Regions from separate parts of the Clostridium sp. D5 genome, predicted to be linked through region 1. Evidence: riboswitches for the same ligand, from Rfam matches in the RefSeq annotation. Region 1 holds a riboswitch; each other region holds the start of a gene.

The links. Region 1 has a riboswitch for cobalamin ahead of nikB (nickel ABC transporter permease). Riboswitches for the same ligand answer to the same signal wherever they lie in the genome.
Region 2: linked by a shared signal. The riboswitch ahead of HMPREF0240_RS04725 (diphthine--ammonia ligase) and the one ahead of nikB (nickel ABC transporter permease) in region 1 are both predicted to bind cobalamin.
Region 3: linked by a shared signal. The riboswitch ahead of HMPREF0240_RS04655 (cadherin-like beta sandwich domain-containing protein) and the one ahead of nikB (nickel ABC transporter permease) in region 1 are both predicted to bind cobalamin.
Region 4: linked by a shared signal. The riboswitch ahead of HMPREF0240_RS04890 (ABC transporter substrate-binding protein) and the one ahead of nikB (nickel ABC transporter permease) in region 1 are both predicted to bind cobalamin.

Annotation. Positions count from the first base shown of each region.
Region 1 is NZ_GL870815.1:1,611-9,696, reverse strand. Features, by position in the region: gene HMPREF0240_RS15415 (sugar-binding domain-containing protein) at 1-916, opposite strand, end outside; gene HMPREF0240_RS15410 (ABC transporter ATP-binding protein) at 939-1,931, opposite strand; gene HMPREF0240_RS15405 (ABC transporter ATP-binding protein) at 1,921-2,718, opposite strand; gene HMPREF0240_RS15400 (ABC transporter substrate-binding protein) at 2,737-4,308, opposite strand; gene nikC (nickel transporter permease) at 4,443-5,273, opposite strand; gene nikB (nickel ABC transporter permease) at 5,270-6,211, opposite strand; cobalamin riboswitch at 6,405-6,595, opposite strand; gene HMPREF0240_RS15380 (methyltransferase domain-containing protein) at 6,777-7,922, shown strand.
Region 2 is NZ_GL870809.1:1,116,564-1,124,649, forward strand. Features, by position in the region: gene HMPREF0240_RS04705 (energy-coupling factor transporter transmembrane component T) at 1-229, shown strand, start outside; gene HMPREF0240_RS04710 (ABC transporter ATP-binding protein) at 419-2,155, shown strand; gene HMPREF0240_RS04715 (ECF transporter S component) at 2,134-2,898, shown strand; gene HMPREF0240_RS04725 (diphthine--ammonia ligase) at 3,360-4,019, opposite strand; cobalamin riboswitch at 4,309-4,495, opposite strand; gene HMPREF0240_RS04730 (substrate-binding domain-containing protein) at 4,864-5,817, shown strand; gene HMPREF0240_RS04735 (sensor histidine kinase) at 6,033-7,763, shown strand; gene HMPREF0240_RS04740 (response regulator) at 7,776-8,086, shown strand, end outside.
Region 3 is NZ_GL870809.1:1,090,160-1,098,245, reverse strand. Features, by position in the region: gene HMPREF0240_RS04660 (cadherin-like beta sandwich domain-containing protein) at 1-1,680, opposite strand, end outside; gene HMPREF0240_RS04655 (cadherin-like beta sandwich domain-containing protein) at 1,703-5,908, opposite strand; cobalamin riboswitch at 6,183-6,377, opposite strand; gene HMPREF0240_RS04650 (sugar phosphate isomerase/epimerase family protein) at 6,589-7,329, opposite strand; gene HMPREF0240_RS04645 (leucine-rich repeat domain-containing protein) at 7,458-8,086, opposite strand, start outside.
Region 4 is NZ_GL870809.1:1,158,298-1,166,383, forward strand. Features, by position in the region: gene HMPREF0240_RS04880 (ATP-binding cassette domain-containing protein) at 1-971, shown strand, start outside; gene HMPREF0240_RS04885 (putative 2-aminoethylphosphonate ABC transporter permease subunit) at 1,120-2,835, shown strand; cobalamin riboswitch at 3,053-3,242, shown strand; gene HMPREF0240_RS04890 (ABC transporter substrate-binding protein) at 3,462-4,481, shown strand; gene HMPREF0240_RS04895 (iron ABC transporter permease) at 4,497-5,570, shown strand; gene HMPREF0240_RS04900 (ABC transporter ATP-binding protein) at 5,557-6,351, shown strand; gene HMPREF0240_RS04910 (insulinase family protein) at 6,967-8,086, shown strand, end outside.

The DNA of each region.
Region 1 (8,086 bases):
CATCTGTAATCAAAACATTGATAAGATTTCCTTTCAAGGCCCCAAGAATCGGAATAACCTTTTCATTTCCGCAGGATACTCCGATCACATACTCTTTGTCAACTATTTTATCAATGCCAAGCCCTATGATTTTTTTATGTATTTCTGTGTCTATTACTTTTCCTGATTCATCATAGTAGAATCCGCAGAATAGTCCGGAAGCCTTCTTTTCCGTCAAAAACCTTTTTTCATCCTCATTTAAATAAGAATTCCATAGTATATTATGATCATCCAGAGAAACTTTTCCTAAAGAGGTTAATATAATCTGTGCATTTTTAGCTATGTTGATCGTCTTCCCCACTGCCGCAACACTCTCAAGTACTTTTCTGGTTGCGTTGTCCTCCAGGATAAATGGAGAAAACAGATTATAATAAGTTCCTCCATAGGCATTTGCAAATTTTCGGACCAATTCCATTTCTTCTTCATCATGCGACGGGTTATTCATAAGCCCGATCAGCTGAACAACCCTAACGGGAACTTTTTCTTTGGGCTGTATGTATTCCACTATACGGCGCATCGTCCTGCCTCTTGTAATCCCAATGACAGTGCCTTCCTTCACAAGAGAATCCACATACTCTGCTGCTTCGGCCGCAACCTCATCCAACGCCCTCTCCCCGTTTGCTGATACCTGTGAAAGAATTATGGCATCTTTTAAACCGAACCGTTCCGTCAGAAGAGCCTCCAGAAAAGTATTCCTCCTTCTTTCCCCCTTAATAACAATATCCACTATTTTGCAGTCCTTAGCAGACTGAAGCAGGCGTGATACCTTGGTCCTCGACAAATAAAGCTTCTTTGCGATCTCCGCCTGTGTCATATCTTTTATATAATACATGCCTGCTGCCTTCTTCATTAATTCTTCCTGGTTCTCTGCTGACATAAATTCCTCCTCAGAATAACAATTATTCCAATATCTGAAAACACGGCTGACAAGAGGGAACGTGTATAATATTATGGCAGGCCGCCCAATGGCCTTTTGACACTTCTTCTAAAACGGGCCTTTCTTTATGGCAGACTTCACAGGCCAGCGGACAGCGGTTGGCAAATGCACATCCCTCCGGCAGATTCATAGGACTTGGAGGCTCGCCCTTTAATATCGGCAGCTTCGCATTCTGATCACAGTATACATCCAAAACTGCATCAAGCAAAGCACGGGTATATGGATGTGCGGCATCCTGTTCCAGCAATTCACTGTTTAGAATTTCCACGATTCTGCCCAGATACATAACCGCAATTCTCTGGCTTACACTTCGGACCAGTGCCAGGTCATGTCCGATGAACAGACATGATACATCCCTTTCTTTCTGCAATTTCACCAGAAGCTGTATAATCTGGTTCTGGATGGACACGTCCAATGCCCCGGTTGCCTCATCACAGATCAGCAGCGCCGGCTGGATGGCAAGAGCTCTGGCTATGGAAACACGCTGCAATTGCCCGCCAGACAGCTCATGGGGGTAACGGCTCATAAAGTCTGCCGGCAGACCTACCATATTTAACAGCGCTTCTGCCTCTTTAGCAGCGTCCTTTTTGGACAGGCGGTCGTAATTGATCCGCGGCTCCATCAAATAAGTTCCGATCTTCATTCTGGGGCTGAATGAACTAATCGGTTCCTGAAATACCATCTGGATTTTCCTGCCAAATGCCCTCTGCTCTCTTTTCTTTAAGGTCCAATAATCAATACCTTCTATACGCACCTCGCCGGAGGTGGGCCTGAGCGCACCGATCATCATCCTGATCAGCGTACTTTTTCCGCATCCGCTCTCTCCCACAATTCCAAGGCATTCTCCTCTGTCCAGAGATAAAGTTACATCAGAAACCGCTGCCAGCACTTTTTTCCCCGTATGAAATCTCTTATTCAAATGGAGAATTTCTACAAACGATTCCTTATCTTGCATATCGCTTACCTCCCAGCTTAGGAACTGCATCTAAAAGACTTTTCGTATAAGCTTCCTTTGGATGAAAAATCACCTCATCCCGGGTACCGAATTCCACAAGATTCCCCCGGTTCATTACGCCAATCTTATCAGACAGATAAGAGGCCACACCCATATTATGAGTAACCAGGATAATCGTGGTCCCATACCTTTCCCTCAGTTCTTTCATCTCTCTGACTACCTGCGCCTGAATGGTCACATCCAATGCGCTGGTGGGTTCATCTGCCAGCAGTAACAGCGGCTGTGCCGTCATTCCCATGGCGATGCCGACACGCTGCTTCATCCCCCCGCTCAGTTCGATCGGATAAGAGTGAAGTACCCGGTCCACATCCGTCAGATGCATGGCTTTTAACATCTTCACCGCCAGATCCCGGCAAACCTTTCCCGGAAGCCTTTTATTATGGGCACGGATAGATTCCCTGTACTGGGATTCTATCCGACTCACCTGATCCAGTGAAAGTCCGGGATCCTGAAAAATCATTGCAATTAATTTTCCGCGGATCGCCTGCAGCTCGGCCTCCGTCAGAGCCGTCAGCTCTTTATCCTGAAACCAGATTTTTCCTTCCAGGATTCTGCCTCCGGGCGGCAGCAGACCCATAACAGCACGGATCAGCGTCGTTTTTCCGCTTCCGCTCTCTCCAACGATGCTGACAATGTCTCCCTGTTTTACATTCATTGAAACGTGCTCTGCCGCATAGCCTCCCGTTTCATAGCCGATGCTGCAGTTTTCAATCCGCAAAATATCCATTTCTGATTTCCTTCTCTGTTATTTCCCAGTCTGCCAATCCGGTGTCACCAGATAGTAATCAATAGGATGCATCGTTACATTGCTTATTTTATCTGTATTTATAAGCGTTATATTATCATTTGCATACAGCCACAGTGCAGGGCAGTCATTTGCCAGAATCTGCTGCGCCTCCACAAATGCATCCACACGGGCATCCTGTTCAAATGCTTCATCCAGCGTCTTCATAACCGCATCAAATTCTTCGCTGGAATATTTTCCATAGTTATCAGTTCCTCCTGTCTGCCAGCGCGATGCCAGATAGTACTGCCCGTCTCCTGCATTTACAGTCTGCCATCCATCAAAAATAACATCAAAATCGCCGCTGTCCCGCTTGTCCTTTACATTCTCCAGCATCTCGATCTCTGTATGAACGCCTGCTGTCTGCCACAGATCCTGCAATGCTTCCGATACTGCTGCTGACGAGGAACTTGACAGAGAAATAGTAAGCACAAGCTCCTCGCCGTCTTTCTCTACGAACCCATTGCCGTCTGTGTCTTCATATCCGGACTCTTTCAATAAGTCTGCTGCTTTATCCGGGTCATAGGACTGGCCGGTTACTTTATCAGAATCATAGCCTACCGTTTCAGGAAATGCCGTGCCCAGAGGCTGTGCATACCCATTTCCTGCAACCTGTGCCACGACCTCACGATCCGTTGCATATGATAATGCCTGGCGCAATTTTACATCGGATAGTGGGCTGCCTTCCGCGCAATTAAATACAATGTCGCTTTCTCTCGTTCCGGTTACGGTTGCCAGCTCTATGTTATCTGCGTCTGCAAGCTGGCCTAATGTTGTATTGCCTGCTCCCTGTGCCAAGTCAATATCTCCGGCCAGAATCGCTTCCACTTTGGTATCGGAACCAATATTCAATGCTGTCATGGTTTTAATAACAGGTGCATCTCCCCAGTAATTTTCATTAACAGCCAGTTCTATTTTTTCTTCGGATACATATTCCGTCACCATGTAAGGGCCGGTGCAGACCGGGTTTGATGCAGCCTGCTCCAGATCTGCCGTAGTATCAATAATACAGTACATCGGCTCCGTTAGATTTGCAATAAATGCACTGAATGGTTCCTCTGTCGTAAAGACCAGGTTCTCGCCGTCCACCTCAATCGATGCCAGTTTCAGGGCGCCGCCTCTGGAGTTCTGTTTGATTGAACGTTCAAGAGACGCTTTCACAATCTCGGGTGTCAGCTCTGTCCCATTGCTGAACTTTACGCCCTGACGGATATGTACGCGATAAGTCACATCATCCACCTGCTCCCACTTATCAGACAGCTGGCCCACAAATTCCATATCCTCATTTACCGTAATCAGGGTTTCGCCGACACCACATCTGGTTAAATTCCAGCCGCCCCAGCCCTCTGCCGGATCCAGGCCCTCGATATAAGTAAAGAGAGCCATATTGATATGTGAGTCCTCTCCTGTAGTTTCTTCTTTTTCCGTTTTTGTTGTTTCTCCCGTTTTTCCATCTTCTTTGCCTGATCCGCAGGCTACAAGACCTACTGATAGAACCATGCAAAGCAATGCTGCAATTACTCTGTTTTTCATAACTTTTCTCCTTTGCTTTTTTGTATGTGTAATTTTAACTTCCGCAGCCATCCCTTCCGCAAATCCGCACACGCTGCACATCAATACTTTGCAGAGCAGAATTGCTGCTGAATTTGATACCCGTACTATTCCTGTTATTTATAATGGGGATCCATTATATCCCTCAGGCTGTCCCCCAGTAAGTTAAAGATAATAACATTGATCAAAATGATCAGTCCCGGAAAGAACAGCAGCCATGGAGCCGCAGACATATAATTGCGCCCTTCACTAAGCATAAAGCCCCATTCTGGTGTCGGAGGTCTGGATCCAAGTCCCAGCAGTGAAAGCCCGGCAATTGCCAGGAGTTTTCCCCCAATGTCCTGCGCGATCAGCACCAGGAGAGTGGGAATCACATTTGGCACAATGTATTTCCGGATGATCCGGAATGTGGAAGCGCCCCCCAGTCTGGCCTGAAGAATATAATCTTCATTCTTAATCGACAGTACCAGCGACCGGCTGGCCCGTGTATACTTTGTCCATCCGGTAAAGCACATCGCAATAATCAGATTCTGAATGCCGGTTCCCATTACTGCTATCATAGCCAGCACGAAGATATTGCCGGGAAATGCCATTAGAACGTCTACCAGACGCATAATAATACTATCGGCCGCGCCGCCTGCAAGACCGCTGATAATACCCAGCAGTATTCCAACCACAGATATAATAGCCGTCACCATATATGCAATCAGCAAAGAGGTCTGCCCACCGTACAAGATTCGCGAGAACAGATCCCGGCCCAGCTGGTCTGTTCCGAACAAATGATCCGCAGAGGGAGCAGTAAGCATATTTGCATAGTCTGTTTCAAGAGGATCGTAAGGTGCAAACCGCCCCGCATAGACAGAAAAAAAGGTGAAAAGTGCGGCAAGTCCAAGACATATAAAAAAACTGGTATAACGGCTTTTCTGCCGTTTCGTCTTTCTTCTCACTTTGCCGCTCCTCCCAGCCGTATCCGGGGATCCAGATAACGGTAAAATATATCCACTGCCAGATTCACACATACATAAATCACCCCCATCCACATAACATATCCCTGTATCAGCTGATAGTCCCTGTTCGTGATAGCATTTACTGCCGCACTGCCTATGCCGTTCCAGCTGAAAATGGTCTCTACGATCATTGTTCCGCCCAGCAGTCCTCCAAACGACATGCCCAGAAGTGTAATAATAGTCAAAAGCGAATTAGGCAGCACATGGCGCAGAATAATGCGCCTCTTTGAAATCCCCCTGGAAAGTTCTCCCATAATATAGGGCTCATGCATCTCTTCCAGCATGGCCGTGCGGATACGCCGGATATAAGATGCCGCCATGCCAAACGCCAGCGTAATATCAGGCATAATCATCTGTTTTATACTCTCAGAGCCTCCCACAGGAAGGGCCTGCAGCTTTACGGCAAACAAATAGATCAGGATCAGTGCAATCCAGAAGCTTGGCATCGCCTCCCCTATGAATGCCAGAAAACGGATGATATAATCTGCGGTTTTATTATGGTAAACCGCAGAGAGAATACCAAGAGGCAATGCAATCATCAGCATAAGTATGAAGGAGGAACATGCCAGCTTAATCGTATTCGGCAGCTTCCTTGCCAGGATTTCCGAGACCGGCTGCCCATACTTTACCGAATTTCCAAAATCCCCGTGCAGCACGCCCGCCAGCCAGTTTTGGTACTGAACAGGCAGAGGCTGGTCCAGGCCATATTCCGCTTTCAGCTTACCGATTGCTTCAGGGTCACTTCCTGCCCCCATACTTTCCATCATCTGCTGTGCCGGATCAGATGGCAGGACATTGGTCAGGCAAAAGGTCAGTACAGATAAGCCGAACAGTATAATGATCAGCGCCGCCATGCGTTTTATGATATATCGAAGCATTTTACTACCTCCCCTGACTGTTTTCTGATAAAAGATCAGAACTGGCATTCAAATTTGGAATTTCCAATGAAATAAAAAAAGGACATGTCCACAGACATATCCTTTTCCAATGTTCAGGTTTTCCCATACTAATTAAGCGCAAAAGCACAACGGCTTTTAACGCAAAAAGAATTTTCTTAGCTGTGGCTCGCAGCATGAAAATAACAGTTAGAACCGGTATTCTGGCTTGAGCTTCTCCGCATACTTTCGCCTTCCCGGTTTCCCAGTGGCTTATTGAAATATGCTCCACTCTTACAGCAACGGCATTGCACAGGATTTGCACCTGTTTCCCTATTGTTGGAAAAACGTATATCTTCCGACAATACTGCAATTCTTTCTTGCAGGCATTCTATCTGCACTATATTAAGTTTCTATTTAGTCCCATTCGGTACTACATTATACTATCATACACTTTTCCCCTTGTCAACAGCCTGTCATTTTTCTTATGATTGTTTTTCTCAGTATGCTGTGCTAATCTAATACTATTACAAGTTTTATTAATTATGTTATCAAAGGAGTATTACCAATGGATATAAATCTGAAAGACCGCATAACCGTATACTGGGATATCCGCGCTACCAGCTACGACCAGATGAGACAGAAACATTTACATGGCCGGGAATTTCAGTTCTGGAAGTCTGAAATGAAATCCATCCTGCCTGTTTCTGACAAACCGCTGAAGATTTTGGATATCGGTACTGCCACTGGTTTTATGGCAATTGTATGTGCCTCTCTGGGCCATAAAGTTACTGCTGTTGATATCTCCCGCCACATGCTCAAACGGGCCAGGTCTGCTGCGGCTGAATCCGGTTTTTCTGTGACGTTTCTTCAGATGGATGCCCATCAGCTGGATTTTCCAAGCGGTTCCTTTGATGTGGTAATCTGCCGCAGCACAATCTGGACTATACTGGATCCCCGGTGCGTCTACATGGAAATATTCCGGGTACTGAAACCCGGCGGATGCTTCTTTAACTGTGATGCCAATTACGGAAAAGATGGTTTCAAAGATCTTGGAACCACACCAGATGAAAAAGCAATCTTTGCTGAGTGCGATGCCTATACCTCTCTCCTTCCAATCAGCTATGTGCAGCGTCCGGAATGGGACATCGCAACACTTCGCAATCTAGGCTTTGTGCACTGTGAATGTACGAGGAATATCAGCGGAAAATTAAACCCACACGGCAGCTCAAAAGCTTCGACGAATCATCCCCTGTTTTCAATTTATTGTGTAAAGCCTGCCGATACAGAGGAAGACGGTAACATTGACTATGATTTCCAGCTCTTTAAAACACATAACCAGCTGTTCTACCGTGAACAGCGGCAGTTCGGCAATAATAAGGATACCGAATATTTAATTCTGGACCTGCTTATGTATCAGCCCGAAGGACTGCGGCCCAGTGATTTAAGCGAATATATATTTATCCCGAAACAAACAGTCACCCGGATTCTGGCACAGCTGACCGAAAAGGGGTATATCCGCCAGATGCCTAATCCCAGAGACCGACGCAGTATGCTGCTTACCCTTACTTCCGAAGGACGTAAACAGCACCACAAGGAAGAAAAGGCTCTTGAAGTCCGATATGCAAAAGTTCTGAACAGTTTTTCCGCGCAGAAGCTAAGCCAGCTCAATCAGCTTTACATGGAGTTTCTGGACGCATTTCCCTCTTCCTGATATAAAATTGCAGATAAAAATAAACCGCCAGTAGCTCTCAGGTACATAAAGAGACTGGCGGCATTTACATTCAATATTCTATTTTTTATCTTTAATAAAGTGAAAAACAAATTCTATAGCTTTACAAATAAGGGCTTCGCACATATACCCGTTTTTCAATAAAG
Region 2 (8,086 bases), on a different contig from region 1:
AAGAAGGGACGGTATTCTTCTTGGAATTATGGGGGGATTTACAGTTCTGATCCTGTCCTGCTTTGCAGTGGGTGGATTTGATTTCTTTTATTATCCTTATGTGGCGCAGCTGCAGTTAAACCCGGAGGATATCGCCAGGTATCTGATCATTTTCGTATTTTACCTTATACCGGGTATCATAGAGGCCAGGGGGAAACTGACCGGAAAATATCTGCGGTCGAAGATCTGACTTTATGGAGCGCAAAAGCCGCTTAATAAGAAATTACGGACTTTTACTTATTAACCAGCCATCTGTCTTTCTAAATAAGAAAAAATTCATTTTATAAAAGAGAAGAAACCGGTTTTAAAAGCTTGAAAGAGTACACAAACGGCCCTGCTTTGTCCAACAGGGGTGACGAAACTAAAGGAGAAGCGTAACATGGAATTACTGAAAGTAGAAAATCTAACCTTTACCTATCCAAAGCAGGCAAAGGATACCAGCAGGATAGCTCCGGCACTGGAAGATGTCTCATTCGAGATACAGGAAGGGGAGTTTATAGTTGTCTGCGGGGAGTCGGGATGCGGGAAGACGACTCTGCTTCGGCTCTTGAAGAAGGAACTGGCACCTGCCGGGGATATAACAGGCAAGATCTGGTTCTGCGGTGTAGAGCAGGAGCAGCTCTCTGAGCGGGAGGCTGCCTGTGATATCGGCTATGTTCTCCAGAACCCGGAGAACCAGACCGTCACGGATAAAGTGTGGCATGAGCTGGCATTTGGCCTTGAGAATATGGGTGTACCGACGCCTGTGATCCGCAGGCGGGTGGCTGAGATGGCCTGCTTTTTTGGAATAGATGACTGGTACCGGAAGAAGACGACGGAACTGTCCGGCGGGCAGAAGCAGCTGCTGAATCTGGCCTCGATCATGGCGATGCAGCCCAAGCTTCTGATTCTGGATGAGCCTACCAGCCAGCTGGATCCCATTGCGGCTTCAGACTTTATCAATACACTGGTGAAGATCAATAAAGATCTGGGCCTGACGATTTTGCTTACTGAGCACCGTCTTGAAGAAGTGTTCCCTGTGGCGGACAGGGCTTTTATTATGGACAAAGGGAAGATGCTTCTGATGGAATCCCCAAGGGAAGCGGGGAGAGACCTGAAGTGTCTGAACGCAGACCACAAGATGCTTCTGGGACTGCCCAGCGCCCTTCGAATATACCACGGGCTGGATGCCCGGGATGCAGAATGTCCTCTGACCGTGCGGGACGGCAGGAACTTTCTGGAAGAATATTATGGGAATGAGATAAATAGGCTGCACCGCGAAACGGACAGTACCCAGGGGAAGAAAATCACTATGCGCATGAAGGATGTGTGTTTCCGATATGAGAAAGACCTGCCGGATGTGCTGGACGGAGTAGAGCTAGCAGTTTACGAGGGAGAGATCGTCAGTATTCTGGGCGGCAACGGATCCGGGAAGACGACTCTGTTAAGTGTGATTTCAGGCACCTATAAACCATACAGGGGAAAGATTGAGGTATTCGGAAAGAGAATACATAAATATAGCGGTAAGGAATTATATGTGAAGAATCTGGCCTCCCTTCCGCAGAATCCGCAGACCGTGTTCATTAAGATGACTGTCCGGGAGGACTACGATGAAATTCGTCATGTGATGGGATACAGCGAGGCCGAGATGAAGGAAAAGATTGAGGAAACAGCAGAGCTCATGGGAATCGGTCATCTGCTGGACCGGCATCCCTATGACTTGAGCGGCGGTGAGCAGCAGAAGGCGGCGATCGGAAAAGTGCTTCTTCTTCAGCCTCGGTTCCTGCTTCTGGATGAGCCGACGAAGGGAATTGATGCCTGGTCAAAGATGCAGCTGCAGAAGCTTTTAAAGGAATTGAAGCAGAAGGGAATTTCGATTTTAATGGTGACTCATGATGTGGAATTTGCGGCAGGGGTATCGGATCGGTGCGGACTGTTTTTCGACCATGAGATTACATCTGTGGACACTCCGGAAGAATTTTTCTGCAATAATAATTATTATACCACTGCGGCAAACAGGATTTCCAGACAGAGATACGAGAATGCGGTGACCTGCGAGGATGTCATTGAACTGTGCAGGCAGAATGTGCGGATACAGAAGGAGGGAAAGCGTACATGCAGGAAAGAGACAGCATAAAAAGTATAGATACAACCGAGCACATAGATGAGAATCTGCTGGAGAACACCCTCCCTTACACAAAAAAGAGAGCAGCAGTCTGGATTTGTCTGACGGCAGGGGTGATCTTTTTGATTGTTTTGGGTATCCGGTTGTTGTCAGACCGGAAGTACAATCTGGTTTCCATGATGATCGTACTGATTGCATGCGGTGCCTTTTATCTCGCCTATGAGAAGCGGGAGGGGAGTATCCGTCGGATGGTGCTGCTGGCAGTGATGACAGCAATTTCCGTGGTGGGCCGATTTATTTTTGGTCCGATCCCTTTTTTTAAACCCGTGACGGCTATCGTGGTATTGACCGGAATCTATATGGGGCCTGAATCCGGATTTCTGGTAGGCTCACTATCGGCAGTTGTTTCCAATATCTTTTTCGGGCAGGGACCATGGACACCTTTTCAGATGTTTTCCTGGGGAATCATCGGGATGATCGCCGGATTCCCGGGGCTGCGGGCGCTCCTGCGTCACCGTATACCGCTGATTATATATGGTATATTCTCGGGGATCGCTTATTCAGGGCTTATGGATATCTGGACGGTGCTCAGCTTCGAGGGAGGCTGGAACTGGTACAGGTATCTGGGGGCGCTTGCGACTGCGGTGCCGGTGACAATTACGTACTGTGTGTCCAATGTAGTATTCCTGATGCTGACTATCAGGCCGATTGGAGATAAGATGAACCGGATTCAGGTGAAACATGGGATCTTTTAAGCGTATGTATTTTCATGGGGAGGCTTTGGGAAAGGGGGCGCCCGCTGAAAGTCTGCCGGGGAAGGTACGGCGGGACGCAGCAGGGCATTTTGGCGGCGGGCCATTTGCTAACACCCTCTAATATCAAAATCGGACTCTTATATGGAACCACCGGCATTCACCGTGGAATTCTGATGAATTCCGCGGCTCAGGCCGGCTTGTGATCTGCTTCGGAAGCAGATCACATCCATATAAGAGTCCGATTTTGATATAAGAGGGTGTAAGCGCATTCTTACGCTGCCAAAATGCCCTGCTGCGTCCCGCCGTACCTTCCCCGGCAGACTTTCAGCGGGCTGGGCTTTTCTGGGCGGCAGGTGAAAATTCAACGGGGAGTCACGGACGGGGGAGGCGGATGGGGCTGGCGGCGCGGGATGTGCAGCGGGGGCTTGTGAGTATAAAAAAATATTGTTATTAAAGGAGTGCTATTCGACTTCCAGGGTCAGGTATTTGCCGCGGGGAATTGGTGCGGAGAATTTTATGCCCAGGGAGGTTTTGAAGAGGGGGCCTCCTGTTACGAAGGTGTGGTATTCTCCGTTTTCGCCGCAGACGTCTATGTTGTCTTTTTCCATTGAGGCTATGAGGGCGGGAGTCAGAGGCTGGCCCAGGTAGTCGGGGGACATTCTTTCGGTGTCTACTACGGTTATGTGGGTGGTGAAGCCTGCCTCTAGGAATTCCAGGACGGCTTGTCTGCGGCTTTTCTGCCAGAGTGGGAAGGATGGCTGAAGGCCGGCGTTTTGGCAGCGGGTGCTGCACCAGGCCAGGTGTTCTTCCAGGTCGATGTCGCCGAAGACGCAGACTTCTGCTCCGGCTGATTTTTGAGACAGGAGTTCTTTTTCGAAGTTTTTTTCGTAATCCTCACCGCTTGTTTTGATCAGGGTGATGGGGAGGTTCATGGATGTCTCGAGTTTTTGGATGACTTGGGAGCTGATTCCGTGGAACCAGCTTCGCTCCCGGTCCGTGTTGTAGGTCATGATCAGGGCCATGGGAATCATGCCGGACTGTATTGCTTTGTAGATGGAGAGGGTGCTGTCTTTTCCGCTGCTGTAGGATGCAACGAATTTTTTACCTTTTAGTTCATTCATTTGTTTTCCTCCGGATAAATAATGAGTGGAAGCAGCTGCGGCCGCATTAGGATGGCTTTACTCTCGCAGTGCATGATGTCATAAATTGTTTTCATATCTTTTCCAGTATTTCTTTTAAAAGCGAAATTATCTCATACATTCTTCTCAATATTTGAGAAGCTATTACTATTATAACAACTAATAAAATAACAAACTCCAATCCCATTACTGACCTCCTCCTATTCCAATACTAAATGGTTTTCTGATTCTTAAGAGCATAAAAAATAAACCTCTGCTCTATGCCTTCAGACGCTTTCTAATGATTCAATACTTGTATCCTGACTAAAGTTCAGACCTAATTGCTGCCCTTCCCGGATCAACCAGTGGTTGTGTAGCTTTCGTAACTCATTACAGTAGGGATAAAACTGTACTGGAATCTCACCAGACTTCCTAAAGTGTAAAATTGCACTTCTATCGTATTGAACCATTGTAATCTTTATTAAGAATCAATAGTATTAAGTGAATCTGATAGAAGTATTTTATATCAAATGCTTATAATTATCAATGCATTTCAAAGATTTATCTGAATATTACATTAATTTTTAAATTTATCTGATTAGTCATGATCGCTTTCAGCAATATTTTATCGGGGTTATATTTTTGTCAGCGTAAGCCGTGCACAAATGCATGGGGCGAGACCAGTGGCTGCCGATTAAACATAGAAGAGAAATCGGGGCACTATTGACACGGGGAAGAAGAAACAATTATAATGAACTAAGAAATCTTAGGAGAGGCGAGACGATCCCTCTCTTTTTTTAAAAGCAGACGCTTGTTTTCTGTAAAGCAGTGGAAAGAAGGTGTACGGATGTACGGGGGCGGGAATCTGAGAAAACACATGGGGAAAGTACTGCTGTCTGTACTTTGTGTACTGGTGCTGTCCGGATGCGCAGGCAGTGCCGGGCAGTCAAAAGAGAAGGAAGAATATGTAATTGGTGTCGTCACAAAGTCCAAAAGCAGTGAATACTGGATGTCTGTTTATTCTGGAATGGAGAAGGCTGCAAAAGATTACGGCGTCACAGTGATTACACTGTCACCGGATTCGGAGACGGACGACAGTCTGCAGAAGAAGATGATTGATGACCTGATCGCGAAGGGCGTGGACGCGCTGGCGGTTTCTCCGATTCAGTCCTTTGGTGCGGACGCGTATCTGGCAGCAGCGAAGGAAAACGGAATCCCGGTTTATTCCTATGACACCAGGATTATGAGCCAGGATATTCCCTATATTGGAATTGATAATGAAAAGGCGGGAAGGGGACTGGCCGAATATATGGCCAAGGCGCTTGGCGGCAATGGAAAAGTTGGGATTATTTCGGGGAATCTGGAACAATCGGGGCATGCCAGCAGGGTAAAGGGGTTCTCGGATTATATAGAAGAGAATACAAACATGGAAGTCGCGTTTGTAGAGAGCGGATACAGCAACCTTCAGATGTCTGAAAAAGAGATCACCCGTCTTATGGAGGAGCACCCGGATGTGAAGGGGATCTTTGCCACCAGTGCGGTGACAGCGCTGGGAATTATGAAGTATATGGAACAGCATCCGGTTGTGCTTGTGACAGTGGATGCGCAGCAGGATGCGCTGGAGGCCGTGGCAGAAGGCGGAATCCAGGCTTTGGCGGCGCAGTCAGGGTACGAGATTGGGTATGAGACAATTCAATATATCATAGAGAAGAGGGACGGCGAGGACCTTCCTCTGGATAAGATTCTGAATGTGGAAATCATAACAAAGGATAATGTGGAGGAATATCAGATTCAAAATTAGGCGGAATCTAAAAATAAGACCCAAAAAGAAAGGCTGCTTCTGAAAAAGAGTGGTCTTTTTTTAGATTTTGGGCGAATTGCTAAAAAAAAGCACCTTTAACCAAAGTTAAGCCAGATGGGAAGAGGCGTGAGAAGAGGTATAATGAGATGAGAGAGATATTGTACTGCCGGTATTCCATACTGTATAATGGAAGAAAAAGGCGGGAGGGATAAAGAATGTTCCGTAGTATCAGAAGCAAAGTGCTGGTGGCGACAATCTGTATCACCCTGGTCACCGCACTGGCGATTACCATTGTATTTTACGAGAAATCCTCTGCTATGATCGAAGAAAATTACGGGGAAAATCTATATGCACGTATCCGGCAGATGGGGGACAGCTTTGACGAACTTCTGAAGGGCGTTTATCTTCTGACCGCAGAGGCATCCTGTGATGAGGAACTGCTGGATATGGCAGAAGACTACCTGAGTTCTGGAAATGCGGATCAGCTGGAAGCAATTGCCGGCCAGCTTCGCGTCTATTCCAGAAGATACAGTGATATAGGTTCTGTATACCTTGTGCTTCCCGGGGATGGCTGTATTATCACATCCGAGGATTACCCGGTCTATGAGAAGGGCATTCCGGATGAAAAAATAAAACAGATAGCCGCATCTTCTGAGACCGCCCTGGAGCCGGTTATGCTGCAGGATCCGCTGAGAAGAACTGCCTCTGTCCTGTCATTTGCCTCGGCAATGAAGAATCAGGAGGGCGATACTTTAGCCTATATCATGACGAACATTGAAGAGAGAGTGCTGTATTACAAATATCTGGACGGTCTGAATGAGGGGACGGATTCCAGCGCTGTGATTCTGGATACAAGGGGCAGGATTGTTGCTGCCAGGAATAAGGAACTGACGGGCGCCGAATATGGGGATGGCAGCGTACGTTTGTCGGATGGCGTGCAGGATGATAAAGGGGGATCCAGCCTGAAGATTTCCTATAAATCTTCTTTTGCCGGTTATCTTTTCTTTATGGAGGTGGAGAAGCGCACGATATTGGGAGATATGAGGCAGATCCGATATTTTCTGGCGCTGATTCTGCTGATCTGCTGTGCAATATCGGCTGTAATTGCCTATTTTATTACCGGAGCCATGTACCGGCCGCTGAGCAGGCTGACACGGACGATGGGACAGATCAGCGACGGCAATCTGGACCAGTGCGTGGAAATCACCACGGGGGATGAGATAGGCCTGCTCTCCAAAGATTTCAACAACATGCTGGAACACATACAGGCGCTGATTGAACAGCTGGTCAAGGAAGAGATGCTGAAAAAGGACGCGGAGCTGGAGGCCCTGCAGTACCAGATTACACCGCATTTTATGTACAACACACTGAACTCGATTAAATATGCGGCCCTGCTGAAAGGGGAACAGGAGATTGGCGGACTGATCGAGGACTTCATTGAGCTTCTGCAGGCCAGTATCAATAAGAAGGGGAATTTTGTGACGGTGGCAGAGGAAATTCATTTTCTGGAGAATTATGTCAGCCTGCAGAGGATAAGATACGAGGAGCGTTTTGAAGTAGAGTATCGGGTGCCGGATGAGGCGGCCGGGTGTTATCTGCCGAGGCTTTTGCTGCAGCCGCTGGTGGAAAATGCCATACTTCACGGTGTCGATATGAAACGGGGCGGCAGCTGTATCGTTGTGGGCGCGGAGGTGGAAGGCCGGACGCTGCATCTGTCTGTCAGGGACAACGGGCGCGGTATGTCAGAAAAGCAGATCGAAGTACTGTTAACAGTGCCTAAGAATAAGACGAGCGGGCTCTCCGGAATCGGAGTAGCAAACGTGAAGGAACGTCTGGAACTGTATTACGGCAGAGAGGGAAGGCTGCTCTATACGAGCGGTGAACAGGGGACAACAGCCCACATATATCTGCCGGCATATAAGGAGAGGAATCAATACGAACTGTAGAGGAGCGTTAGGATGTATAAGACAGTGATTGTGGACGACGATTTTTTGGTCAGAAGTTATCTGAAACAGTTAGGCGCATGGCAGAAGGCAGGCTACCAGATCACCGCTGACTGCAGAGACGGGGAAGAAGCACTGGATGTGATAGAACGGGAGCGGCCGGACGTGGTGATTACCGATATTTCCATGCCGCTGATGGACGGGATTGAACTGATACGGCGTGTGAGGAAGATGAGCCAGAGTATCTATCTCATTGTGCTCAGCTGCCACGATGATTTTGAATATGTGAAGGAAGCAATGAAGCTGGGGGCGGACGAATACGTCCT
Region 3 (8,086 bases), on a different contig from region 1:
CAGCGTCCTCGCATTAAACGCCTGCAGCTTTCCATCGCTGAGTGGGACAAAGATCATCCCCGCTGCATATAGAGGCTTTGTAAAAGAGCTGTTTCCCCATGCTGCCATCTTTACGCTTTTCGCAATCTCACCGGTATCCTTATCCAAATACATGAGTATGTTGCCGTTAAAGCAGCAGATATAGTTCTCTACAAGAATCCCGTCACTGACACTCTTGCCATAATCAGCATTCTCACCATACTGCTTTTGCCATGAAACCTCCGCCTCCAATCGGGCAGCCGGTGCCATGGCATCCACTATGTTCTGATTGCTTTCAGTTTTCCAGTATCCGCCCCACTGCGCATCCAGTTCCTCAAGCCCGCTGCCGGAAGATTTCTGCAGGGTGAAAGTCCTCTCTTCATCTTCTATTAGTTTGATTGCACCTCTCTGGGTCTGATATCCCTCTGCGGAAACAGTATATGTATACTCGTCCCCACTGATCAGTTCATAACCTCCGTCTTTTTGGGTCAGTCTCACATGTCCGGCATCATATATGGCAAATACCGCATCCTTCGGTTCCAGATTCACCTTCAGGCGGCAGACCGGATCCACATACACGGAAAGTTTGTATTCATAAGGCGATGACTGGAATCCGTCTCCGGCACTCAAAACTGCCGTTGTATCCTGGCCCTGCAGCGGTAAAATGTAACTGCCATTCTCTGCCGGCTCTCCATTCACCATCAGGCTTGTACTGGTTTCTTCTGCCGGCGACAGGTCGATCCTGATCTGTCCGGTAGTAGAAGGCACATGCACGGCATATTCATAAACGGTCTTTTTAAAAACCGGGGTATATGGAATCTCTTCCCCCTTATCATCCGTAAGACTAAAACCTCCCAGATAGGTACCTCTTACTATATGAACCTGATAAATTTCCGTCCAGTCTTCTGCCGTCACTTCCAGTACAAGCTCTTTTGGTTCTGTGTCATAGGCATTGATAATCCGCCCGGTAGTATTATTGGTCAAAGACGTGGATTCATCCACCGGCATGTCAACCGCAGTTTCCTGCCCGGTATTCAAATCCACGAATCTGGCTGTAATCGTTCCCATTACATCATCTCTAAGCTGAGGCCTGGCATATAGCACATTGGTATTCTCCGGAATTCTGAGCGTATACTCATTGCTGCCCGGAACTCCCTCTGTGAGTTCATACCGGTTACTGCCCGAACTATTCTGCATAAAGATGATACTCTCAAGCAACGGCTCCCGCACGGTCACCAGGACAAGGCACTCGGCTGAAAAATCTCCCGCCGTTGCCGTTATGACAGCCGTGCCTCCGCCGCCTTCTGCTGCTGTTACAATTGCCTCATTTCCGTTTCCTTCCACTACTGCAACTTCCGAATCATCTGAACTCCATATGATTTCCGGCTGCTCAGTTGTATTTTCCGGAAGCAGACGTGCTGTCAGACTCTTCTGGTCTCCTGTCTTCATCACCAGGCCGCTTTTGTTAAGCTCAATCCCTTCAAGAGGAACGCTTGTTTCCCCGGGTTCTTCCACAGGAACGGGGGCTTCCACAGGAACGGCTTCCTCCGCTTTCGTGTTTAATGGCTGCCAGACAACGGCTGAAAAAGCAGTCAGTATAGCCAATATTCCCGCCATCCATCTTTTTTTCTGTTTTTTGTATTCTGCTATTCCAGCCTTCATCTTATCATCCCTCTAAATCATTTTAGTTATTTCCTGCTGTTACCTTATCTAAAAGCATGGATACATCTGCATTCGTTATCTTTCCATCTCCGTTAACGTCTCCTGTTCCCAGATCCACGTTTTCACTTGCTGTCACTTTATCCAGCAGCATAGATACATCCGCATTCGTTAATTTTCCATCGTTATTCATATCGCCGGTTATAATCGCAGATGCAATATCCAGAGTACGTACTGCAGATTCGTTACCTGATGCGTCTTTCAGAATCATATAAAGCTTCTGCGCGCTTCTTTGCAGGCCAGTCAGTTCAATCGTGTTCTTGCCTTCCACTGCATCTGCTTTTGTTCCCTCTGCCATAAGCTTCGCACTGTCCGGTGCTTCCGCGTCTGCTGCCTGAACCAGATAATACAGCTCTCCTGCTTTATTTGCTGTTAAATTAAGCTTTGCACTGCTATCTGTACGTTCTGAGATAGCTCCATCATCGGTTGTAATGATCGGAAGTGCATTTCCGGAATATACGGTAAAGTTATAATCCTTAGACTGTGTTCCGTCCTCCGAACTTACTGTCAGCTTCACCTTTCCTATGGTTGAGTTGTCCGCAAATCTCACATTGAAATACGTATTCCCCTTGTAGTTCGTACTGCCTTTAATTTCGTCACCTTCGTTTTTACCAGAAATACCGCTTATGGCAGTCATCGTCATCTTATCTTTTGAACTCATACGCGTGGGCCAGATATAGGCATTGTCCTTATCAGCCTCAATCCCTACCGTGTACTCAGTCGTCATTGCATCAAATGCAGGATCTAATGTGTAAACGACGGTGCTTGCCATTCCCTCATTCGGAGAACTGTCCACTCTGAGATCTTTTAAAACAGGTCCTGTTACAACATGGAACGTAAATGTTCTGACTGTAGTACCCTTTTTCAGCTGTACTTCTACCTCTGCCCTTCCGTCAACAAGCTTGATATCCTGCATTGCTCCGGGCACTCCATTTATCATAACTTCTGTACCTTCATTTGCAGTCAAATCCAGTTTGAAGCTCTCTGTTCCGGGATCCACCTGAATCGTGTGAGAATTGATACTACCGTCAAATGGTTTCCCACCGTCTATAATTCCGTTACCGCCATCTATATTTACCTCTTTCAGATAAACGTCTGAACGCTTTAATACGAACTGCCATGCGGAGTCATTCTTTAAATACAGATTGCCATCGCTGTCAGCAACTGCACTTGCGATACAATACTGTTCGTGAGTCGGCGTATAGAATAAACCGGATGCCGGATCTGCTTCCTTCAATCCTGCCTTGTCTTTAATCATATATAACTGACCATGAGCTGAATTGGCAAGGAAGTATACATATACATATCCGTCTTCTTTTTCATAACCTGTAACAATCAAACCAGAAGTCTGGCAGTAACCATCTGTCGGTACTGCATATGCCGGTGTCAATGCTCCTGTCGTAGGATCTATATCCACTACCAGGAGTGCATTTCCCTCTACACCAAACATCTTTCCTGCATTAATCCCTACGTACAGTCGGTTATTGTAAATAGCCGGGGTACTTGTGCTCTGACTTCCCAATTTCAAAGGTTCAATCAGATTTTCTTCATCAAGTTTTCCGTCCTTTGTCAGGTTGTAAGAATAGAGATTACCGTTTTGGCTGGAAACATAGACTCTTCCATTGTAGTAAGAAACATCACAACGAACCTGTCCGCCTAAATCTACCCGCTGCATAATCTCACCGGTTCGTTTATCAATACAATGTAATACTCCATTATTGGTACATAGAATAACATAGTTTTCATTTGTCCAGCATCCGTCCCAATAGAAGCTGCCAAGGTTTTCATCTCTCCAGGTTGCTGCCTTTCTTTCCGTTTGCTGAGATGGATCTTCATCAGTTACGGAAATACAAACGAAACCTGATTTCTTAGTTGTAAAGAATCCAACATAGATATATCCATCGTCATAACGAATCGCACTCTCACTCCGTCCGCCCGCAGGATCTTCATAAACCCAAAGGGATTCCAGTGTTTCTGCATTAAAGCACTGAATTGTTCCATTCCCCAGCGGTACAAAGAGCATTCCCTCAGCGTATGTAGGAGGCATCAAACCAAATGTGGTTGGTGTTACTGTCTCACTTGTCTTCAGGATCTCTCCTGTTTCCTTATCCAGAACATAAAGTTTGTTTCCGGAAAGTGTGTAAACTTTGTTGTCAACAATAATCGGTGTTGTTCCGCTGGTCGGCTTAACATATTCACCTGTCTGGCGTTCCCACTTCACTTCAATGGAATCTGAAGTTATGGGAGTCTTTGCATCAACAATTGACATATTGTCACGGCCGGAACGGAAGCCCGGATAATCTGCATCCAACTCCGGAAGCGTGATTTCTGCGGCCTTCTCCAGTTTAAATTCTTTTGTCTCGGACTGGCTGATATTCAGAATACCTGACTGGCCCACATATCCGAGTTTTGTAACTGCATAGCTGTAATCGTCACCTGGGAAAAGGCTATACTTGCCATTCTCCGGCCATAGACGCTTATTCTCCCCATCATAGATCGTAAACAATGCATCTTTAGGGTTCACCTGCACGGATAATTCAACTATCTGTACTCTATCGACAATGACGGTATAGGAAGTTTGCTCTGCTCCCCCTTTTTTCACTTTAATAACAGCCTTATTCTCACCATCAACCAAATTCATCTTATAGGTTGTGCCGGTCACTTCTGTTCCGTTAACCATTACCTTTGAATTACCAGTATCCGGATTCTTAAATGTAATGTTGACTGCATCCACATCACTCAGAACCTTCGTCCTATACTCTGTGGTTGATTTATTAAATGCAGGATCAAATTTCAGTGTATCTCCATTTTCATAATTCAATTGCAGGCCTGTCAGAATTGTGAGCTGTTTTATATGCACGGTATAAACTTCTGTTACCCCGCCTTTTGTAGCAGTAATGGTAATATCATTTGGTTCACCATCAGCTCTTATCGCACCTGCCATAGACTCATACTGATTTTTTGCCGTAGATTCAACTTTTACATCCTTGCCTGTGCTATCCGTATAAGTATAAACGACCTTCATGTCTTTATCTGTCGTGCCTTCATGCAGCTTGACTCTTAATTCAACGGCTGTGGATGTATCATATACCAGTGTTGCCTCTTTTGTTGTTACATCAAATTCAACATTTTGAGTCTGATATCCTTCAACACCTTTCAGAAGAAGCGGTGCTTCCTCAGACTCCAGTGTGAAGTTTTTGGTCTCTGACTCTGTCAGATTAACCGTCCCTGTCTGGGTTACAAATCCTTCTCTTTCAATCTTATAGTTGTAATCTTTTCCGGCTTCCAGACTGTAAACTCCATCCGTTCCCTGAACTGCCGCTCCCTCACCGTCTGTAATGGTTACAGTTGCATCTGCAGGGTTCGTTGTAACGGTCAGGTCAGCTTTTTTAATATCCTTGATGATATTAAGAGTATATGCTTTTCCGACAGTTCCTTGCTTTTCTGCTTTTGCGACAATTGTTGTTTTTTCTTCCGTTAACGGAACCTGGCATTTCGGGTAGGAAGCTCCTTCTTCTAATACAGCAGGCTTACCATTAACAGTGTATACATTATCATCAATATCGCCCCAGTACATAGCCATCAGGCTAACTTCAACTGATTCTGTCCCCCCCGGAACTGTAATCTCATACTCTGTTTTGTCCTCAGCAAAGCCGGTCAAATATGAAATATTTCCATCACTTACTTGGAGCTCCATAAGGGGCGTTAATCGAACCACGTGTACTGTATATGTTTCTACCTTGTCGCCTAATGTAACAGTGATTTGAACCTCTCCGCCTTTGATCTCTCCATACTCGAGCAATGTGTCTAACACCAGTACTTCACCACTGGTCATTGTTGTTGTCACGCTGTCCTTAAAAGTATTCTGGTACTGAGCCTCGATTGTGGCTCCTGCAGCTTCTTCCTTCAGAACTGCACATATGCCCAATTCGTACGCCTCTTCAATAACACCTACTGTGCATTCTTTTGTTTCAGGGTCAACCTCTGATATTAGTTTGACAGGATCGCCCACTTCGCTTGGATCAGAAAAGCTGATCCCAGACAACATATTCGTGTCCGCTGTCGTTCCTTCTGCCAGAACCGGCATTCCTCCTGCAAATACAGTAGTCACCATCACAACCACCGCTAATAACCAGGACAACCCCCTTCTTGTTTTTTGCTTTTGTTTCATTCTTTTTAATCCCTCCTGTTTCTCCTCTTAGGCCATAGGCCTGAATTGTTTTATAGAAACAGCCAGCATTCTGTTTCATGCATTGACCGTTAACTATCTTTAAGTAAATGCATTTTTCTGTTCATCCTTTCTCCGTATCTATACTGTCTGTTTCAATTCAATACGCTATAATTAAAAATAAAAGCTCTTCCATCATTCCGATAGAAGAGCTCATCTTTTTTACTATATTATATTTTTAGTATACAAAACGGACTATTTCTTCATCCCAGAAATACATCGTAACAATCATCACGGCAGGTCTTCTGACTTCGCTTCATCCTCCGAAACACCTTCTCAGCATATAAATGCCAATGGTATAATCGTTTCTTCGTCCACGTTACAGTAGAGGTGACTGTACCGGCCTCGCACCGGTTTCCCTATTATCATTCCCCAGCTGTCCAGGAAATGCACCGCAATATAAATATTAAATTAATTACTAACAACAACGTTCCGTTTAAACTATGTAGTTCATTATAAAGTATGGCCCAGCAAAAGTCCACTGTTTTTCACATAGTTTCCATACGGTTTTCACAAAATATTCACAACACTATGAATCATTTATGTCCTGTATCATTTTACCAGTTTTCTGATATAACTTAGGTAATTTTTATAGATAGATGCGTAAAAATTTCTGATATCACTCATCCGGCCATTTTTACCTTCTGCTTCTTTCGCCAGCTGCTTATCATCCTGCTGGAGATCAGAACGTCTTCCATTTGACTGCACTCAATTGTATATTCTGCATCCGGCATGTATGTGTTAAGCAACTCCAGCGTCTCATCTACGGGTATATTCCCGCGTCCCAATCCCAGGTGTGCATCCCTGTCCCCACAATTATCGTGGACATGCACATGTCCCGCATGCTTCCCAAATGCCTGAATCCACTCGCTCAAAGGCCTGGGCGAGTAGCAGTGCGCATGGCCGATGTCCAGGCACAGTTTAAAATCCGGGGACTCAACCTTCTGCTCCACTTCAATCATGGGCGGTATTTCCTGGTCATATACATTTTCCATAAGAATCTGGATACCGCTTTTACCTTCCATAAACTCATTCCAGAACTCGGCCACTCGATCTGCCCAGCCAGTCAGATAATAAACTCCCGGAAGAAAACCCGTATGGAAAATTATCTTTCTGGCCTCCAGTCTTTTGGCAGCCTCATAGGTCTGTGTAAAGCGGGATTTCGTCACCGCCCTTATCCTGGAATCATATGTCATTGGATTCAAATCCAGAAATGGACCATGCAGCGTCAGGCTTCCGGCGCCTATATATTTTAACCGTTCTCTGTAACCGGCGATTTTCTCATCCAGGCAGTCCAGGTTTTCAGAAATAGAGAATTCAATACTCTCAATCCCAACCCCAGTTTCTTCTACTACCTGTCTCATTTCTTCATCCTCAAGAAGATGACTTGCATATACCATAATATTTTATACCTGATCCAGGCAGTTTCCCCTGAAATATCCCTTTCGTCTGGTACAGCAGTGCACTCATCTTTCAATTATGCAATGCTGTATTAGATATACTCTGTTTCGAATCCGGAATCCCGGCAGTATTTTTCCACTGCCCCGCCTTTTTTACATCGGATCTTTGCACTGCGGTTAATGATCCATGCCCCGATTTCTTCAGGATCATGCCCGATCTCAAGCACCTTCAGTCTGTTGCATCCATGGAAGGCCCACTTTTCAATTATTTTTACCGTTGAAGGAACCGCTGCATATTCTAACCTGTTGCATTTTAAAAAGGCGCTGTCTCCAATTTTTAACAGCCCTTCCGGCAGCTCCAGGGATGTCAGTGCGTTCTGATAAAAAGCCTCTGCCTCAATCTCCCTTAATCCATCCGGCAAATCAATGTGCTCAAGGGCTGTACATTTGTAAAATGCCTGCCGCTCTATCCTGGCAATCGTTGCCGGTAGGGCAATATGTTTCAGGTTAATACAACCGGCAAATGCCTCTGCCTTCACTTCTCTGCAGATACTGCCGTCATCAATCTCTACCCGCTCCAGACTTTTGCACTGTGCGAAGGCTCTTCTTCCAATAAAATTAGTTGTTCCGGGAAGTTTTACCTGACCCAGCTTTGTACAGTTATAAAAGGCTTCCTTGCGAATCAAAACTGTACCTTTCATCTCGACTTCCCGCAGCGTCG
Region 4 (8,086 bases), on a different contig from region 1:
TGGCATTAAATAATGTGAATTTACAGATCCGGGCAGGCGAATTTGTCTGCCTGCTCGGCCCTTCCGGGTGCGGTAAGTCCACATTACTGCGGTTGATTGCGGGTCTTGACCGGCCCAGTGACGGCAGAATATACATTAACGACAGAGATGTAACCAATCTTCCGCCGGCCAGAAGAAACTTTGGAATTATGTTCCAGTCCTATGCACTGTTTCCGAATCTCTCAGCATTTGAGAATGTAGCGTACGGGCTGCGCAATAAAAAAATAAAAAACAAAGATATCGAAGAACGTGTGGGCCGCCTGTTCGAGATGATTAAACTGACGAATGCAAAGGACCGCCTGCCGTCCCAGATGTCGGGCGGGGAGCAGCAGCGTGTTGCACTGGCAAGGGCGCTGGCGACAGAGCCGGACTTTTTGCTGCTGGATGAGCCGCTGTCTGCGCTGGACGCGAAGGTCAGGATATCTCTGCGCAAGGAGATCTGCAGTATCCAGAAGGAACTGGGCCTTACGACGATCATGGTAACCCATGACCAGGATGAAGCCCTGACCATGGCGGACAGAATCATTGTCATGAACAAGGCCGTTGTCATGCAGGAGGGAACACCGGAAGAAATCTACGAACATCCGGAAAATCCTTTTGTGGCCGACTTCATCGGCTCCATTAATTTTATAGACCGTGAAAAGAGCAGGGTATACAACCTGGGTAATTATGAACGGGTTGCCATACGCCCGGAGAAGATAGAAATAGAAAGAACTGCGGACAAGGAAAGCCTGCGCGGAAAGATTGCAGACATTGAATTCAGAGGATTTTACAACCGGGTATCCGTACAGGTGAGCCATGTGGTATACGGCGACATGGTACTGTATGTGGATGTGCCCTTCCAGGCAGCAAAAGAAAAGAAATTCAGAGTGGGCGAGATCGTGTATGTGAATATGCCGAAAGAGGAACTGCTGGGATTTGAATCCGCATAGAGTGCGTCAGCTTATTCATGCACCTGACTGCGCCGCCCTTTTCATCCGGAGGATGAGAGGAGAGGCCGGGCAGGTGCAGTGAATGATGCGGCTCATACCGGGGGGGCAGCAGTTCCGGTAAAACATTTGAAGGAGAAAATAACATAACATGAATCGTATAAAACAATTAATAAGGAGAGGAGAGAAGGAAGACGTTGTAAGAGGGATCGCGATTTACCTGGTCATGATTTTTCTGGTGCTCTTCCTGGTTCTTCCCCTGTGCACCCTGTTCCTGAAGGCATTTCAGGACAAAAGCGGTGAATTCGCAGGCCTGGCTCAGTTTGCAAAATATTTTCAGAGCAAATCCATGGTCTATTCCATATCCCACACCTTTTTCATTGCAGCCGTATCTACGCTCATATCAGTGACACTGGCCTTTTTCTTTTCTTATTCTCTGTCAAGAAAAAATGTGCCGTGGAAAGGTTTTTTCAGATATATCGGAATGATTCCGATCTTTGCACCCACCATGCTTCTGGGTATTGCATTGATCTACCTGTTCGGAAATAAAGGAATCTTTACGGCCCTCGGATTGCAGGTACCTTTATACGGGAAGGTGGGAATTATTATCGCAGAAAGCATCTACTGTTTTCCGGTTGCGACGACGATCCTGATGGTGGCATTTTCCGCCGCAGACAACCGTCTGTATGAGGCGGCCGAGACCATGGGAACTTCCGCAATCCGGAAAATGTTTACGATCACCATACCGAACGTCAAGTATGGCCTCATCAGCGCCATATTTGTAGCATTTACATACAGCTTTACCGACTTTGGCGCTCCCTCGGTTGTGGGCGGCAACTACAACGTGCTGGCAACAGACGTTTATAAGCAGGTAGTCGGGCAGCAGAACTTTAACATGGGAGCAGTCGTGGGAATTATCCTGCTGTTTCCTGCCATACTGTCCTTTGCAGTGGACCGGATCATAAACAAGAAGCAGAATGCGGCGATCAGTGCGAAATCCATACCATACCAGATCAAACCACACAGGCCCAGCGATATGGCAGCAACCATATTCTGTCTCGTGATCACGCTGGCCATGCTGCTGTTTTTTGCAGTCGCCCTGTTTGCATCCCTGATCAAATTCTGGCCCTACAACCTGACATTTACCCTGTCCAACTACGACCTGAGCAAGATATCCTCAGGAAATGGAATCACCGCTTTCAAAAATTCCATACTCATAGCACTCATATCGGCGTTTCTGGGAACATTCGTCACATTCCTGGGAGCATACCTGATTGAGAAAAACCAGAAATTCAAGGTCAGCAGAAGAATCACATATCTGCTCTCCATTACCCCCCTGGCGATACCAGGGACCGTAGTAGGCTTAAGCTTTATCATGTTCTTCAACGCGCCAACCTTCAAAATCCCATTTATAGAAGGCTACGTATTACAGAACCCGTTCCACATCATATACGGAACCATCTGGATCATCGTACTGGCAAACATGATACACTTCTACTCCGTCCCCTTTTCCACCGCCACAACCGCCCTGAAAAGGCTGGATAAAGAATTTGAAACCGTATCCGAGTCCCTCGCAGTCCCCTTCTACAAAACCCTGCGCCGGGTAACTCTCCCCTTATGTACACCGGCAATCTGCGAAATGTGGGTATACTTTTTCGTAAACTCACTGGTAACCGTATCCGCGGTCGTATTCCTGTTCACCCCGACCGCCCCCATAGCTTCCGTGGCCATAGTCAGCCTCGAAGGCTCCGGCCAGACCGCCCCCGCAGTAGCCATGTGCATGCTCCTCCTCTTCATCAATTTGGTTGTAAGAGGTATCTACGAGGCAAGACAGCATAAAAAACAAAAGTCAAGTGTTTCGTCCTGATGTTCCAGGCAAAGCACGGTCAGAATGCCTTTCCCGCAGCATGTGTGCATGCACCGGGGCGGGCATTTTGCTGTTTTTCTGCATTAGGGAGCGGTATGGATATATGATACTATCATACGGTTACGAAAAATATAAGAACAATTTGTAATTATTTTATCTAAAATAATTCTATTATTGACAATTTTGTTTTACTAATGTATGTTTGTTTAGTAAAACTGAATCATAATATTCATTAAATGCTCGAAAGAGGTAAAAGGGAATCAGGTGAAAAGCCTGAACGGTCCGGCCACTGTATCCAGGGAGTGAAAGCTGTAATATGCCATTGCAGAATCAATATTTTTGTGAGAAGGCACAGCATGAGCGATAATCTGGAAGTCAGGAAACCTGTTTAATGAAAGAGAGAGGAAACTTCCGGTTAAAAGCTGCCTGTCTGAATATTTGGAGTTGTTATTTGTGATCATTAAGACAACTTTATTTGTGTGTATCTAAAGTATATACATATTCTGGACATTTGCTTAAAACGGGCAGATGTCTTTTATTTTGCATTGTTTCAGCAGAATCGAAAGAATGAAGTTTAATTTTTATGAGGATAGTTTTAAAAAATTACTTAAAAAAGGAGCAAAAGTATGAAATTGAGAAACAAACTGATCAGTATGATGATGGTGCTGGCATTAGGGCTGAGTATTACTGCCTGTGGGAAAAATGCTTCAGACGCTGCAGCATTAACTGAAGAAAAAGCAAAACCGGCACAGGAAGAGAAATCCGGGTCAGAGGGGAAATTTCCTTTTACATTAACAACACAGGATGATATAGAGGTGACATTCACGCATGTGCCGGAAAGAGTAATTGCAGCGAATGCAAATGCTGGTGATCAATTGATGGCAATGGGGCTGGGGGACAAAATTATCGGAAGAGCATATACAAATTCTGTAATTAACCCCGAGTGGAATGATGAATATTTGAAGATACCGGAACTTTCAGAGACAGCGCCGTCATTAGAGGCAATCCTGGCCCAGGAGCCGGATTTTATTTACGGGCGTTCCAGTGCTTTTTCTGAAAAAAATAATACGGAGCATGAAACGTTAAGCGGTTATGATATCATGTCACTTGCTTCTATTGAAGGTTATACGATCGGGGCAGACGTAGATGTTGTATATGAAGATTTTTATAACCTGGGACGTATTTTTGATCTTGAAGAGAAAGCAGACGAAATTGTAGAGGAAATGAAGGCTCAGATTGAGGCCGCAGAAAAAGCAGTAAAAGATCAGGAAACTGTAAAAGTATTTGTTTATGATATGGCTCAGGATGGAGGGGCCTATACCTGTGGAAATAATTTTACTGCAAAACTGATTGAACACGCGGGAGGGAAAAATATTTTCTCCGATATGGATAAGACATGGGCGAATGTAAGCTGGGAAGAAGTTGTAGAGCGTGCACCTGAAGTCATTGTTATAAACAATTACGGTGATACTTCTTTAGAGCAGAAAATATCCGAACTGAAAGAAAATCCGGCGTTGGCAACCGTGCCGGCAATAGTAAATGACAGAATAATATCGGTAAATCTTTGTGAGGTATTCGCAAGTTCAATGACCGGAGATACTATAGAAAAATTTGCAAAAGCTTTCCATCCGGACTGCTTTGAATGAAAGTGATGTACAGGTATGAAGAATATTTGCATGACTATAAAGAACCACAGCGTTAGATGTTCAATTATTCTTTGTATACTGCTGATAATTTCTATTGTTTTGGCCGTCGGAACAGGGCCGGTTACCATAGACTTTATTTCCGTCTGGAAAATCGTGCTGCATAACATATCCGAATACGTCGGGCTGGAACATCTGATTTCTATAGAAGATATTAAAAGCAGTACACAGAATATAGTCTGGTTTTTAAGGGTTCCAAGAGTGCTCCTGGGAGGCCTTGTGGGAGCGGGACTTACGCTTTCTGGAATCTGTATGCAGGCATTCACAAAAAATCCGCTTGCAGAACCTTATGTCCTGGGAATCTCATCCGGGGCATCTCTGGGAGCCGTGCTGGCAATGCTTGCCGGAGTCTGGCTCCCATGGGGCGGAAGGCTGACTGTATCTGCAGGGGCTTTTGCCGGAGCCCTGGTATCGATGCTCTTTGTCTATACCCTGGCAAGAACAGGAAATACAGTGACGCCAATTCGTTTAATTCTGGTTGGAGTTGCAGTTTCCTCCCTGTTCAGTGCTTTGACGAATTATATTGTGTATACAGCCCCGAATGATGCGGCAGTTAGAGAGGCAACATTTTGGATGCTGGGAGGGTTGGGAAGCGCGGAATGGGAAGACTTACTTTTATTGGGAATATTCATTATACCGGCATTTTTGTGTATGATGTATCTGTCTAAGGCTTTAAATGCATTACTGATGGGAGAGCATTCGGCAATTACACTTGGCGTAAACGTAAATGTTGTAAGAAGAATTCTTATTATAGTTTCCACTCTGCTCACAGCTTCTGCAGTTGCAGTAAGCGGCTGCATTGGTTTCATCGGACTGGTAGTACCTCATATTGTTCGTTCCATTGTAGGAGCGGATCATAAAAAGCTGATACCGCTTTCCGTCCTTACGGGAGCTTTATTCATGATTTGGGTTGATGTAGGAGCCAGAATGCTGCATCCTCCGACAGAAATTCCCGTAGGAATACTGACCGCCTTCATCGGTGCTCCGTTATTTCTGTGGATGATAAAGGTGCGCCATTATGAGTTTAAATAAGGGGGATGAGTACGAAATGTTAGAAATCAGGGGACTTTCCTACCAGGTCCGGGACAGAGAGATCCTTTCCCAGATAGAGATGCACATAAAAAAGAAAGAATTCGTAGGTATTATCGGCCCCAATGGAAGTGGAAAGTCCACACTCCTGAAAAATATTTATAAAGTCCTAAAACCACAGCAGGGCGAAATCTTTCTCATGGGCGACAATCTAACTTCCATGAGCAACAGAGAAATGGCCCAAAAACTGTCAGTCCTGATACAGGAGCAGGAAGCAAGCTTTGACTTTACCGTAGAAGAAGTAGTAATGATGGGCCGCCACGCAAGAAAAAAAATGATGGAATCTGAAGACCAAAATGACAAAAAGCAAGTGGAAGAAATACTAAAAAAGATTGGACTTTACTCCATACGCAGCCAGAGCTTCCTCACCCTGTCCGGAGGAGAAAAACAAAGAGTATTAATTGCCCGCGCATTTGTCCAGGACACCCCATGCCTGATCCTGGATGAACCCACAAACCACCTGGACATTAAATACCAGTTAGAACTAATGAATCTTGTATCAGACCAAAACAAAACAGTCATAGCTGCAATCCACGATCTAAACATAGCAGCATTATACTGCAGCTACATTTACGTACTAAAAGACGGTCAAATAACAGCACACGGCCTGCCCCATGAAGTCCTGACAGAAGAAACCATTTTCCAAGTATACGGTGTTCACGCAAAACTATACACAGACGAAACCGGACAAAAACACATCCTATTCCAGGCAGGTCAAAAGTAATAAAAACAAAATTATAAACGTTGTCCTAATCAACCAAAACTAAACTCCATATTTTACAAAAAGGAGCTCAATATAGTAATTGCTCTCGTTATTAAAATCCATGCCCTAAGCAACCATGATCTTCCCCAGCCAAAACAAATAATCAAATTTCAACCCAATCCGCCTATCATCCACAGCGGTCCCCTTCTCCGGGAGTCAAGTTTCCCGCCCTGATGCACTCAGCGAAGCGCAGTCAGAATGCAAAGCCCGGTGCAGATACACATGCTGCGGAAGAATGCTCCCAGCGAGCTTAGCGGCAGTTAGGAGGAAACGGACAGAAACGAATGGCTGAAAACTGATCTCCAAATCAGTTTTCAAGAAAGCCTGAGCCGTCCAGGCATCAGCCTGGACGGTGAATGCTTTCGATGCCATACGTTTCTGTCCGTTTCCTCATTACTGCCGCTTAGCGCAGCGCCCGCATTCTCCCGCAGCATGTGTATCTGCACCGGGCTTTGCATTCTGACTGCCGCTTCGCGGACACCCAGCCAAAAAACTTTCCTCCCCGCAAACCGCCCCCTTTTATTGTTCCCATTTAGATGCTATAATGTTCACATCGAATAAAAAGAGAGGTGTACTATGAGTATTTTTGACTTAGATGCATATGAACCGGTACTGGAAGAAGATTTATCAGATTTAAAATCGAAGGGCTGCCTTTTGCGACATAAAAAGAGTGGGGCGCGAGTTCTGCTGATGGAAAATGACGATGAAAACAAGGTGTTTTCCATCGGATTCCGCACCCCGCCGTCCGACAGCACAGGCGTCCCGCATATTATGGAACATTCCGTACTGTGCGGTTCCAGGGATTTCCCGGTAAAGGATCCTTTTGTAGAACTGGTGAAAGGTTCACTGAACACATTTTTGAATGCCATGACCTATCCGGATAAGACTGTTTACCCGGTTGCCAGCTGCAATGACAAAGACTTCCAGAATCTGATGCACGTATATATGGATGCAGTATTTTATCCAAATATCTACGAACACGAAGAAATCTTCCGCCAGGAGGGATGGAGCTATAAGCTGGACGATGCGGATTCAAAACTGGAATACAACGGCGTGGTTTATAATGAGATGAAGGGTGCCTTTTCCTCACCGGAGGGTGTGCTGGACCGCGTGATCCTGAATTCTCTTTTCCCGGATACCTCTTATGCAAATGAATCGGGCGGAGATCCGGATTTTATTCCTGAATTGACATATGAGCAATTTTTGGATTTCCATAGAAAGTATTATCATCCTTCTAACAGCTATATTTATCTGTATGGAGATATGGACATGGAAGAAAAGCTTCTGTGGCTGGATAAGGAATATCTGAGTAAGTTTGACAAGATTTCAGTGGATTCTGAGATTAAATATCAGGAGCCCTTTGAAAAAGTGAAGGAACTTGAGATGGAGTATTCAATTTCAAGTGAGGAGAGCGAGGAGGATAATACTTATCTTTCCTATAATAAGGTGATTGGCACCAGTATGGATGAAAAGCTGTATCTGGCATTCCAGATCCTTGACTATGCTCTGCTTTCCGCTCCCGGGGCGCCGTTGAAAAAAGCGCTTGTGGATGCCGGAATCGGCAAAGATATCATGGGCTCCTATGATAATGGCATATATCAGCCTATTTTCTCTGTGGTTGCAAAGAATGCCAATCTGGAGCAAAAAGAAGAATTCCTGTCTATCATTGAAGGCACACTGAAGGATATTGTAGAAA